Regions from separate parts of the Streptomyces sp. NPDC034049 genome, predicted to be linked through region 2. Evidence: riboswitches for the same ligand, from Rfam matches in the RefSeq annotation. Region 2 holds a riboswitch; each other region holds the start of a gene.

Region 1 (3,267 bases), on a different contig from region 2:
GCGTCGGTGGCCGGGATCACCGCCGTGCGCTTCTACTACGACGACGCGGGCCGGGTGGACGCGGTCACCGAGATCGCCACGGTGGCCACGGTCGCCGTACTGGCCGTACTGATCAACCGCCTCGTCCGCCGCAGCGACGCCCGGCTCGCCACCGCCCGGGAGATCGCCGAGGCGGCGCAGCGGGCCGTACTGCCGGTGCCGCAGGAGCGGATCGGCGGGCTGGAGGTCGCCGCGCGGTACGAGGCCGCGCAGGCCGGTGCGTCGATCGGCGGCGATCTGTACGCGGTGCAGGACACGCCCCACGGCGTACGGCTGATCGTCGGCGACGTCCGCGGCAAGGGGCTCGGGGCGGTGTCGGCGGTGGCGGTGCTGATCGGGGCGTTCCGGGAGGCGGCCGAACAGGAGGCGACACTCGAAGCGGTGGCCCAGCGGCTGGAACGCGCGCTGGCCCGGGAGGGAACACGGCGGGAGGCCGCGCGGCGGGACGCGGCGGTGGAGTACGAGGGGTTCGTGACGGCCGTGCTCGCGGAGTTCCCGCACGGCGCCGGCCGTGCCCGGATCGTCAACCGGGGCCACCCCTCCCCTCTGCTGCTGCACGCCGACGGCACCCTGTGCACGCTGGACGCCCGGCAGCCCGCGCTCCCGCTCGGCATGGACGACCTCGGCACCTGGCCCGACCGCGCGGAGGAGACCGGATTCCCGTCCGGCGCCACGCTGCTCTTCTACACCGACGGCCTCTCCGAGGCGCGGGACGCGCACGGCGTCTTCTACGACCCGGCCGCGCGCCTGGCCGGCCGCGGCTTCACCGCCCCGCGCGCCCTGTTGACGACCCTCGCGCAGGAGGTCCGCCGGCACACGGGCGACCGCACCACGGACGACATGGCCCTCCTGGCGGTCCGCCGCCCCTGAGACACGGCCACGCTCGCACACCGATATCACCGAGCGTGTCCGTGTCACCGTGTTCCGTAGAGGAAGTGACGTCCCGTCAAGGCAACTGTTACTCGCGAGTCAAGGTCAACTCGCCCGTTTTCCACCCCTCATGACCCGTAAAGTCCAGCGCGAAGACCGGAACGATCATTCAGAACAGCTTGGAATGGAGTACTCGCGTCTATTAACGTTCGATAACGCAGCGCGGTCGTCCCAGCCGTCACAAGAGACGGCTCCGTGCTCATGCGCCGAATCCCGCAAGGGAACCGGGGAACCACCACCCTGGGGTGAATCGCACGGAAACCGCCGTGGCTGTACGCACGACCGGTTTACGCGCGTAGGAGACCTTCCTGCTCCGAACCCGTCAGCTAACCCGGTAGGCGAGGAGGAAGGAAGGAGTACGCCCACGTGGCGTCGAACCGGTCCGCGACCGAAGCCCCGTTCGTGCCGGCCCAACGTGACGGCGAGAGCCAGACGTTCGGCTACGGCAGCTATGACAGCGACAACGAGGGCCCCTGGCAGGAGTGGAATCCGAACGAGGAGACCCTGCGCCCCGCTCGCGGCCGGCACCGCGTCGCCAAGAAGAGCGGCGTACTCGCCCGTAACGGACTGGCCCGTAGCTCCACGGTCCTCGGCGTCGGTGTCATAGCCGCCGTCAGCGGCGCCGGCATGGCCAGCGCGCAGTCCGGCAAGGCCCCGGTCTCCATATCGATGCCCGACATGCCGAACGTCGGCTCGGTCTTCGAGGACGAGGCCGACGAGCCGGAGCCCGAGGCCTCCAGGACCCCGCTCAGCAGCGCCGGTCTGACCGCCGCCGAGACCGAGCAGGGCACCGCGGACGCCGGCGAGGCGCTGCGTGCCCGCATCATGGCGCAGGCCGAGTCCCAGCAGGACGCCTTCGACAAGGCCGCCGCCGAGGCCGCGCAGACCGCCGCCGCGGACAAGGCCGCCGAGCAGGCCGCCAAGGAGAAGAAGGAAGCCGAGGCCAAGGAGGCCGCCGCCCAGAAGAAGGCGGAGGAGGAGGCCGCGGCGAAGAAGGAAGCCGAGCGTCTCGCCGCCCTGGCGAAGCAGTTCACCCTTCCCACCTCCTCGTACACCCTCACCTCCACCTTCGGTCAGGCCGGCCCGTACTGGTCCTCCGGCTACCACACCGGCCTCGACTTCGCGGCCCCCACCGGCACGCTCATCAAGGCCGTCCACAGCGGCACCATCACGCAGGCCGGCTACGAGGGCTCCTACGGCTACAAGACCGTCCTCACCCTCGATGACGGCACCGAGATCTGGTACGCCCACCAGTCCTCCATCGGCGTCAGCGTCGGCCAGAAGGTCGCCACCGGCGATGTCATCGGCCGCGTCGGCGCCACCGGCAACGTCACGGGCGCCCACCTCCACATGGAGGTCCACCCCGGCGGCTCCAGCAGCGGCATCGACCCGGCGGCCTGGCTCCGCAGCAAGGGCCTGACCCCGTAGCCCGCCGCCCCTCGGCACTGCACAGCGACGCCGCGTAAGCCCCGGGCCTACGCGGCGTTCGTCCTGCCTCGGTGTCGATGGGGAATGCGGGCGTCCGGTCCGCTCGTTGACGTTGGACATGACTTCTCTTCGCAGGCTCGGCACGTCCGACATCGAGGTCTTCCCGCTCGCCCTCGGCGGCAACGTCTTCGGCTGGACGGCGGACGAGGCGCAGTCCTTCGCCGTCCTCGACGCCTACGCCGCCGCGGGCGGCAACTTCATCGACACGGCCGACTCGTACTCGGCCTGGGTCGAGGGCAACGAGGGCGGCGAGTCCGAGCGGATCATCGGCAGGTGGGTCGGGTCCCGCGGCAACCGCGACGACGTGGTCATCGCGACCAAGGTGAGCCAGCACCCCGAGTACCAGGGCCTGACGGCGGCCAACATCAAGGCCGCCGCCGACGCCTCGCTGGCCCGCCTCGGCACGGACCACATCGACCTCTACTACACCCACTTCGACAAGCCCGAAGTCCCCGTCGAGGAGATCATCACCGCCCTCGATGACCTGGTGAAGGCCGGCAAGGTCCGCGCAATAGCCGCCTCCAACATCAGCCCCGAACGCCTGAAGGCCTCCCTGGACTTCTCGGCCGCCGAGGGCCTGGCCCGCTACGTGGCGCTCCAGCCCCACTACAACCTGGTCTCCCGGGACACCTACGAGGGCCCCCTCCAGGCCGTCGCCGCCGACGCCGGCCTCTCCGCCGTCCCGTACTTCGCCCTTGCCAAGGGCTTCCTGACGGGCAAGTACCGCCCCGGCACGGCGGTCGACAGCCCCCGAGCCGCAGGCGCCGGCGCCTACCTCGACACCCCGGCGGGCCCCCGCGTCCTGGCCGC
Region 2 (3,267 bases):
ATTTTTCCGTTCTGCGGGCAGCAGGAAAAATGCCCCTCGGAATTCTTCCCTCTTTGTATACGGCGCCCGTGTTAATGCCGCAGGCTCGGCATGTTTACGGGGTGTTGCGAAGTCCTCACACGTTCCGGGCGCTCCGCCCCGCCGGACCCGGCCGGAAATCGGAGCCGGTGCGCGGCGGTGGCCCGCTCGGTGTGCAGGGACGTGATCGCGCGGGCCCGGTCGCCGTCGCCGCGCGCGACCGCGTCCACGATGCCGCCGTGCTCCGCCCAGGACTCCCCGGGGTCGGCCGGCGCATCGACCACGTACATCCAGGCGATCTTGTGCCGGAGCTGGGCGAGTGTCGAGGTCAGGGCGGGGCTGCCGGAGGCCTGCGCGAGCGTTTCGTGGAACCAGCCGCCCAGCGAGCGCAGATCCTCGCTGTTGCCCCTCCTGGCCCGCTCCTGGCCCAACCTGACCAGTCCCCGCAACACCTTGAGGTGCGCCTCTGTGCGGCGCTGCGCGGCGCGGGCGGCCCCCAGGGGCTCCAGCAGCATGCGCATCTCCAGCAGGTCGGCGGCCTCCTGCTCGGTCGGCTCGGCGACGCACGCGCCCGCGTGCCGGCGGGTCACCACGAACCCCTCGGCCTCCAGCGTGCGCAGCGCCTCGCGCACGGGCACCCGGCTGACGCCGTACCGGCGGGCGAGCAGTTCCTCGGTGAGCCGGCTGCCGCGCTCGTAGACACCCGCGACGATGTCATCACGGATCGCCGTGCATACCGAGTGCGCCGGAATACGCATGACCGACCTCCGCCTTAATCCCCGTGAAACGTCGATGATTGACGTGTGTTCCAGCGACTCTATTGCAGGAAGACGGAATTTCCGACGGCGGACCGGAATCCAGGGATATTTTTTGGACAGGAGGTGCGTCACAAGTGGTGGGTCACCACAACAAGGAAAGCCCCGGCTCGGTGAGCCGGGGCCTCCTGGGAAGCGGGGGCGCGCGTCAGACGTTCACGCCGTGCGAGCGCAGGTACGCGGCGGGGTCGATGTCCGAGCCGTACTCGGCCGACGTCCGGGCCTCGAAGTGCAGATGGGGGCCGGTGACGTTGCCGGTGGCCCCGGAGAGGCCTATCTGCTGGCCGGGGGTGACCGTCTGACCGACGGAGACGCCGATGGACGACAGGTGGCCGTACTGGGTGTACGTGCCGTCGTTCATCTTGATGACGATGTTGTTGCCGTAGGCACCGCCCCAGCCCGCCTCGACGACGGTGCCGGAGCCGACCGCGTGGACGGCCGTGCCGGACGCGGCGTGGAAGTCGACACCGGTGTGGCTGCCGGAGGACCAGACGGCACCGCCGGCCTTGTAGCCGGTGGAGATGTAGGAGCCGCTGATGGGGGCGACGTAGGCGTTGAGGCGCTCGCGCTCGGCCGCGCGGGCGGCACGGGCCTTGATCTCCTCGCGCTCCTTGGCGGCGGCACGTTCCTGCTCGGCCTTCTCGGCGGCGGCCTTCCTGGCCTCCTCCTGCGCCTTCTTCTTGACGGCGGCGACCTCGGCGGCCTGCTGCTGGGCCACGGCCTGGGCGTCGACCTGGTCGGCGACCGTGTCGCCGAGGATGATGATCTGGTTCAGGCCGGTCTGCTCGACGGCGGGCTCCTCCGCAGCGAGCGCGGGGCCGGCGAGGGTGCCGAGGACACCGGTGGTGGTGAGAGCGGCAACGCCCACGTTCCTCGTGGTCGTGCGCTGCACACGGCCGGGACGGCGGTGCTTCCCGGGGGCGCGGGTGAACGCCATGAAGTGGCTGGTCCTTTCCTTCCTTCTCGCCTACCGGGTTAGCTGACGGGTTCGGAGCAGGAAGGTCTCCTACGGCTACCCCTCGTTTCGCGTCGCTCGCGAAGGGCACCCGATTCACCCCAGGGACTTCGGTGGGTCCCCGGCTCCCCTGGCTCACGCCATGGGGACTCGGCGATGACTGTCCGGTGCCGCGGCTGCGGCGAACTTCTGACGAACAGCCGGACCGACGCTAAGTGGGCCGTCTTCGAAATAACAAACGGATCACGGGATTTGTTAACTACGCCACAGGTCAGACACACAACCTCCGCCATCAATACGGACAAACAGGGGCCCTGGTGACTCTTCCGTCACCAGGGCCCCACTGACACGCGTCCGTCCGGCCGCCCCTACTCGGCCGGGACGACGGTGACTTCGCCGATTCCGAGGGCCCTGACCGGCTCCTCGATCTGCGCGGCGTCCCCGACGAGGACGGTCACCAGACGGTCCACCGGGAAGGCGCTCACGGCCGCCGCGGTGGCCTCCACGGTGCCGGTGGCGGCGAGTTGGCGGTACAGCGTCGACTGGTAGTCGTCCGGCAGGTACTGCTCGACCTGGTCGGCCAGCGTGCTCGCCACGGCCGCGGCCGTCTCGAACTTGAGGGGGGCGACCCCGACCAGGTTCTGCACGGCGACATCGCGCTCGGCGTCCGTCAGGCCCTCGGCGGCGAGGGTGCGCAGCACCGTCCACAGATCGTCCAGCGCGGGCCCGGTGTTGGGGGTGTCGACGGAGCCGCTGATGGCGAGCATCGCGATGCCCGAACCGTCGGGCGCGGCCCGCAGCACCTGGCCGAACGCCCGCACGCCGTAGGTGTAGCCCTTCTCCTCGCGCAGGACGCGGTCCAGGCGGGAGGTGAGGGTGCCGCCGAGGCAGTAGGTGCCGAGCACCTGGGCCGGCCACACCCGGTCGTGCCGGTCGGCGCCGACCCGGCCGATGAGCAACTGGGTCTGCACGGAACCGGGTCGGTCCACGATGATCACGCGCCCGGTGTCGTCGGCGCTCACCGACGGCACGGGTCGCCGCGCGGCCGGGGAGCCGGTCCAGGCGCCCAGGGTGTCGGCGAGCAGCGTGTCGAGGTCGACCCCGGTGAGGTCGCCGACGACCACGGCGGTGGCCGTCGCGGGGCGCACGTGCCGCTCGTAGAAGGCGCGAACGGCCGCGGAGTCGATGCCCTCGACGGTCTCCTCGCTGCCCTGGCGGGGCCGTGACATCCGGGAGGTGGCCGGGAACAGCTGCTTGGAGAGCTCCTTGGCGGCCCGGCGGCCGGGGTTGGCGGTCTCGTGCGGGATCTCGTCGAGCCGGTTGGCCACCAGCCGCTCGATCTCGCCGTCCTCGAACGCGGGGGCCCGCAGGGCGTCGGCGAGCAGGCCGAGGGCCTTCTCCAGCCGCGAGACGGGCACTTCGAGGGACAGGCGTACGCCCGGGTGGTCGGCGTGCGAGTCGAGGGTGGCGCCGCACCGC
Region 3 (3,267 bases), on a different contig from region 2:
CGGGCACACCGGGCACCAGCACCTGCCCTGGGTCGCCCTCGACACCGACGCCACCGAGGAGCGCGGCGAGGTCTACGGCTGCGCCCTCGGCTGGTCGGGTTCCTGGCGGATCGCGGTGGCCCAACTCCCGGACGCGCGCGTGCAGATCACCGGCGGCGCCGGATACGACGAATCGGGACTGCTGCGGCTGGAGACGGGCGGGACCTTCACCACGCCCGTCTTCGCGGGCCTCTGGAGCGACGGCGGCTTCGGCGGGGCGAGCCGCGCCTGGCACGCCTACCAGCGGGCGTACGTCATCCCGGACGCCGACCAGGACCGGCCGGTGCTCTTCAACTCCTGGGAGGCAACCGAGTTCGACATCTCCGAGGAGCAGCAGGGAGCCCTCGCGCGGCGGGCTGCGGCCATGGGGGTCGAGCTGTTCGTGGTGGACGACGGCTGGTTCGGGGCGCGGACCAGCGACCGGGCCGGCCTCGGCGACTGGACACCCAATCCCGACCGCTTCCCGAAGGGGCTGCGGCCGCTCGCCGACCATGTGCACGCCCTCGGGATGCAGTTCGGCATCTGGGTCGAGCCGGAGATGGTCAATCCGGACAGCGAGCTGTACCGGGCGCACCCAGAATGGGCACAGTTCCAACCGGGCCGAAAGCGGACAGAACTGCGCAATCAGCTCGTCCTCAATCTCGCGCGCGAGGACGTGCGGGAGTACCTGTGGGAACGGCTCGACACCCTTCTGTCCAGCGCGCCGATCGACTATGTGAAGTGGGATTTCAACCGCTGCTTCACCGACGCGGGCTGGCCGGGGGAGCCCTATCCGCAGAAGCTCTGGGTCGAGCACGTGCACGCCTTCTACGCCCTGCTGGACCGGCTGCGGGCCGCGCACCCGGGGGTCGCCTTCGAGTCGTGCTCGGGTGGCGGCGGCCGGATCGACCTCGGGGTCATGACGCGGACGGACCAGGTGTGGACCTCCGACAACACCGACCCGCTCGACCGGCTCGCCATCCAGCACGGCTTCAGCCAGGTCCATCCGGCCCGGGCCATGGCCGCGTGGGTCACCGACAGCCCGAACAACCAGCTCAACGGGCGGGTCAGCTCGCTGCGGTTCCGGTTCGTCAGCGCCATGGCGGGTGTGCTCGGCGTGGGCGGCGACCTCACCGAGTGGAGCGAGGAGGAGCTGGCCGAGGCCCGGGAGTGGGTCGAGCTGTACAAAAGGATCCGGCCGGTCGTGCAGCGCGGCGACCTGTACCGGCTGCGGCCGCCGACGGGCGGGCTGAGCGCCGTGCAGTACGTCCACGGGGACGATGTCGTCGTCCTCGCCTGGCTCCAGGCGCAGCACTACGGCGAGCCGCTCGCCCCGCTGCGGCTGCGCGGGCTGGACCCGACACGGACGTACGAGTGCCGCGAAACGGGCGAAAAGTACCGGGGTGCCGTGCTGGCGCATCACGGATTGCCGACCGGGCTGCGCGGCGACTTCGATGCGACGGTTGTCCGACTCCGTCGCACTTGAGCCTTCTGTCCGAAATACTGCCGTTAATCCAACAAACCCTGGAATAAAGCCTACTGGGCCGTAGGTGCGTGAGCAGCGTCATATTCGTGACGTTCCGTTGCCGTCATGTCCACGTAATTCGGGCGGATTTCCAGGGAGGTTGGAATGCGCCCTGGACCGGTCTATTACGGAGCGTGATGGTGAATTGAAGTAAGGATCAGGGGAAAAGACGCACAGGAAGTCCCCATGGTTGTCTCTGTGGCCACAAGTCGCTTACGTTCGGCGTCAATCCGGACGGACGCCCAATCCTGCCGCCGACCGGAGCCGCGTACCGACCAGATCCACGGCAGGAGCGGGGGACCCACAGGAATCACCGCCTGTTCCGGTCTCCGGAACGGCTAGGGGTACAGCCGTGCGCAAGCACGGCCGGACATCTCCAGTCCGCACCCGACAGCTCACCTCGCAGGCGCCGGAGAGGAATTCGTCATGCCCGCGAAGGGTAAGCACCGCCGTCCGAAGCCCCAGCGCTTCACTCGCTCGATCGCCGCCGCCGGCACCGGTGGCGCGGCGCTCGCGCTGCCGCTGATCGGAGCCGCCGGCGCCCACGCCGCGACCCCGTCCACCGCTGCCTCGGGTGTTTCCGAGAAGCCGACCACGATCGCCGCCGAGAAGGCCGCGGTCGAGGCGGGCGCACGGATCGAGCAGGCCGAGAAGGCCGCGCAGGCGCAGAAGGGCACCACCAAGAAGGCGGCGCCCAAGACCTATTCGGTGAAGGTCGGCGACTACCTCGCGAAGATCGCGGACGAGCAGAACGTCGAGGGTGGCTGGAAGCGGCTGTACTCGGACAACCGGGAGGCGGTCGGTTCCGACCCCTCGCTGATCCACCCGGGGCTGAAGCTGTCGATCGGTGAGCGGGCCGCGTCGAGCGAGACGTCGCGCTCGTCGTCGAAGCCGCAGCTGTCGCAGTCCTCGAAGCCCAGCGAGCCCGCCAAGGCGCCGAAGCCCTCCGCTCCCGCGAAGCAGGAGTCGAAGGACACCCAGGCGTCGACCTCCACGGCGAGCGGCCAGTCCTCGTCGTCCAACGCCTCCGGCTTCAGCCGGCCCATCACGGGCGCGACCGTCGGCACCGCGTACAAGACCGCCGGCAGCATGTGGTCCAGCGGCTACCACACGGGCGTCGACTTCGTGGCCCCGACCGGGACCAGCCTCAAGGCCGTGGGGGCGGGCACCGTCGTCTCCGCCGGCTGGGGCGGCGCGTACGGCAACCAGGTCGTGATCAGACTCGCCGACGGCTACTACGCCCAGTACGCCCACCTGTCCTCGATCTCCGTCTCCGCGGGTCAGGTGGTCAGCGGTGGGCAGCAGATCGGCCTCTCCGGCGCGACCGGCAACGTCACCGGACCGCACCTGCACTTCGAGATCCGCACCTCCCCGAACTACGGCTCGGACATCGACCCGCTGGCCTACCTCCGCTCGAAGGGCGTCGGCGTCTGACGACCCCGCCCCCTGGCTGACGTCATCTCCACCCGGCGTCCGACGACACCTTCGCCCGGCGTCCGACGTCACCTCCATCCGGCGCCCGCATGCCGAAGGCCGGTCCCTGTGATCAGGGACCGGCCTTCGGCGTTTCATGATCACCGTGTTGCGGTCGTGTGGCATGGCCGAGCGAAGCCTCGACAGTGCCGCGAGAGGCGGGGACAGTGATCCGCGTAAGCGCTTTCTGTCTCTGTGAAGGAGTGTCGGTGCGTACTGCCCGACGTCGAAGAACCGTCTTCCTGACCGCG

What was found. A riboswitch is a leader RNA that binds a small molecule or an ion and turns the genes downstream of it on or off. The one in region 2 is predicted to bind cyclic di-AMP.
Region 1: it holds a riboswitch for cyclic di-AMP, as region 2 does, so the genes downstream of both, ACZ52C_RS13170 (M23 family metallopeptidase) here and ACZ52C_RS21580 (M23 family metallopeptidase) in region 2, are expected to answer to the same signal.
Region 3: it holds a riboswitch for cyclic di-AMP, as region 2 does, so the genes downstream of both, ACZ52C_RS15980 (M23 family metallopeptidase) here and ACZ52C_RS21580 (M23 family metallopeptidase) in region 2, are expected to answer to the same signal.

What each region holds. Positions count from the first base shown of each region.
Region 1 is NZ_JBVISJ010000003.1:772,272-775,538, forward strand. Features, by position in the region: gene ACZ52C_RS13165 (PP2C family protein-serine/threonine phosphatase) at 1-909, shown strand, start outside; cyclic di-AMP (ydaO/yuaA leader) riboswitch at 1,164-1,325, shown strand; gene ACZ52C_RS13170 (M23 family metallopeptidase) at 1,336-2,397, shown strand; gene ACZ52C_RS13175 (aldo/keto reductase) at 2,516-3,267, shown strand, end outside.
Region 2 is NZ_JBVISJ010000007.1:138,657-141,923, reverse strand. Features, by position in the region: gene ACZ52C_RS21585 (GntR family transcriptional regulator) at 72-776, opposite strand; gene ACZ52C_RS21580 (M23 family metallopeptidase) at 982-1,770, opposite strand; cyclic di-AMP (ydaO/yuaA leader) riboswitch at 1,784-1,954, opposite strand; gene ACZ52C_RS21575 (M16 family metallopeptidase) at 2,157-3,267, opposite strand, start outside.
Region 3 is NZ_JBVISJ010000004.1:621,059-624,325, forward strand. Features, by position in the region: gene ACZ52C_RS15975 (alpha-galactosidase) at 1-1,504, shown strand, start outside; cyclic di-AMP (ydaO/yuaA leader) riboswitch at 1,807-1,965, shown strand; gene ACZ52C_RS15980 (M23 family metallopeptidase) at 1,970-2,977, shown strand; gene ACZ52C_RS15985 (rhamnogalacturonan lyase family protein) at 3,226-3,267, shown strand, end outside.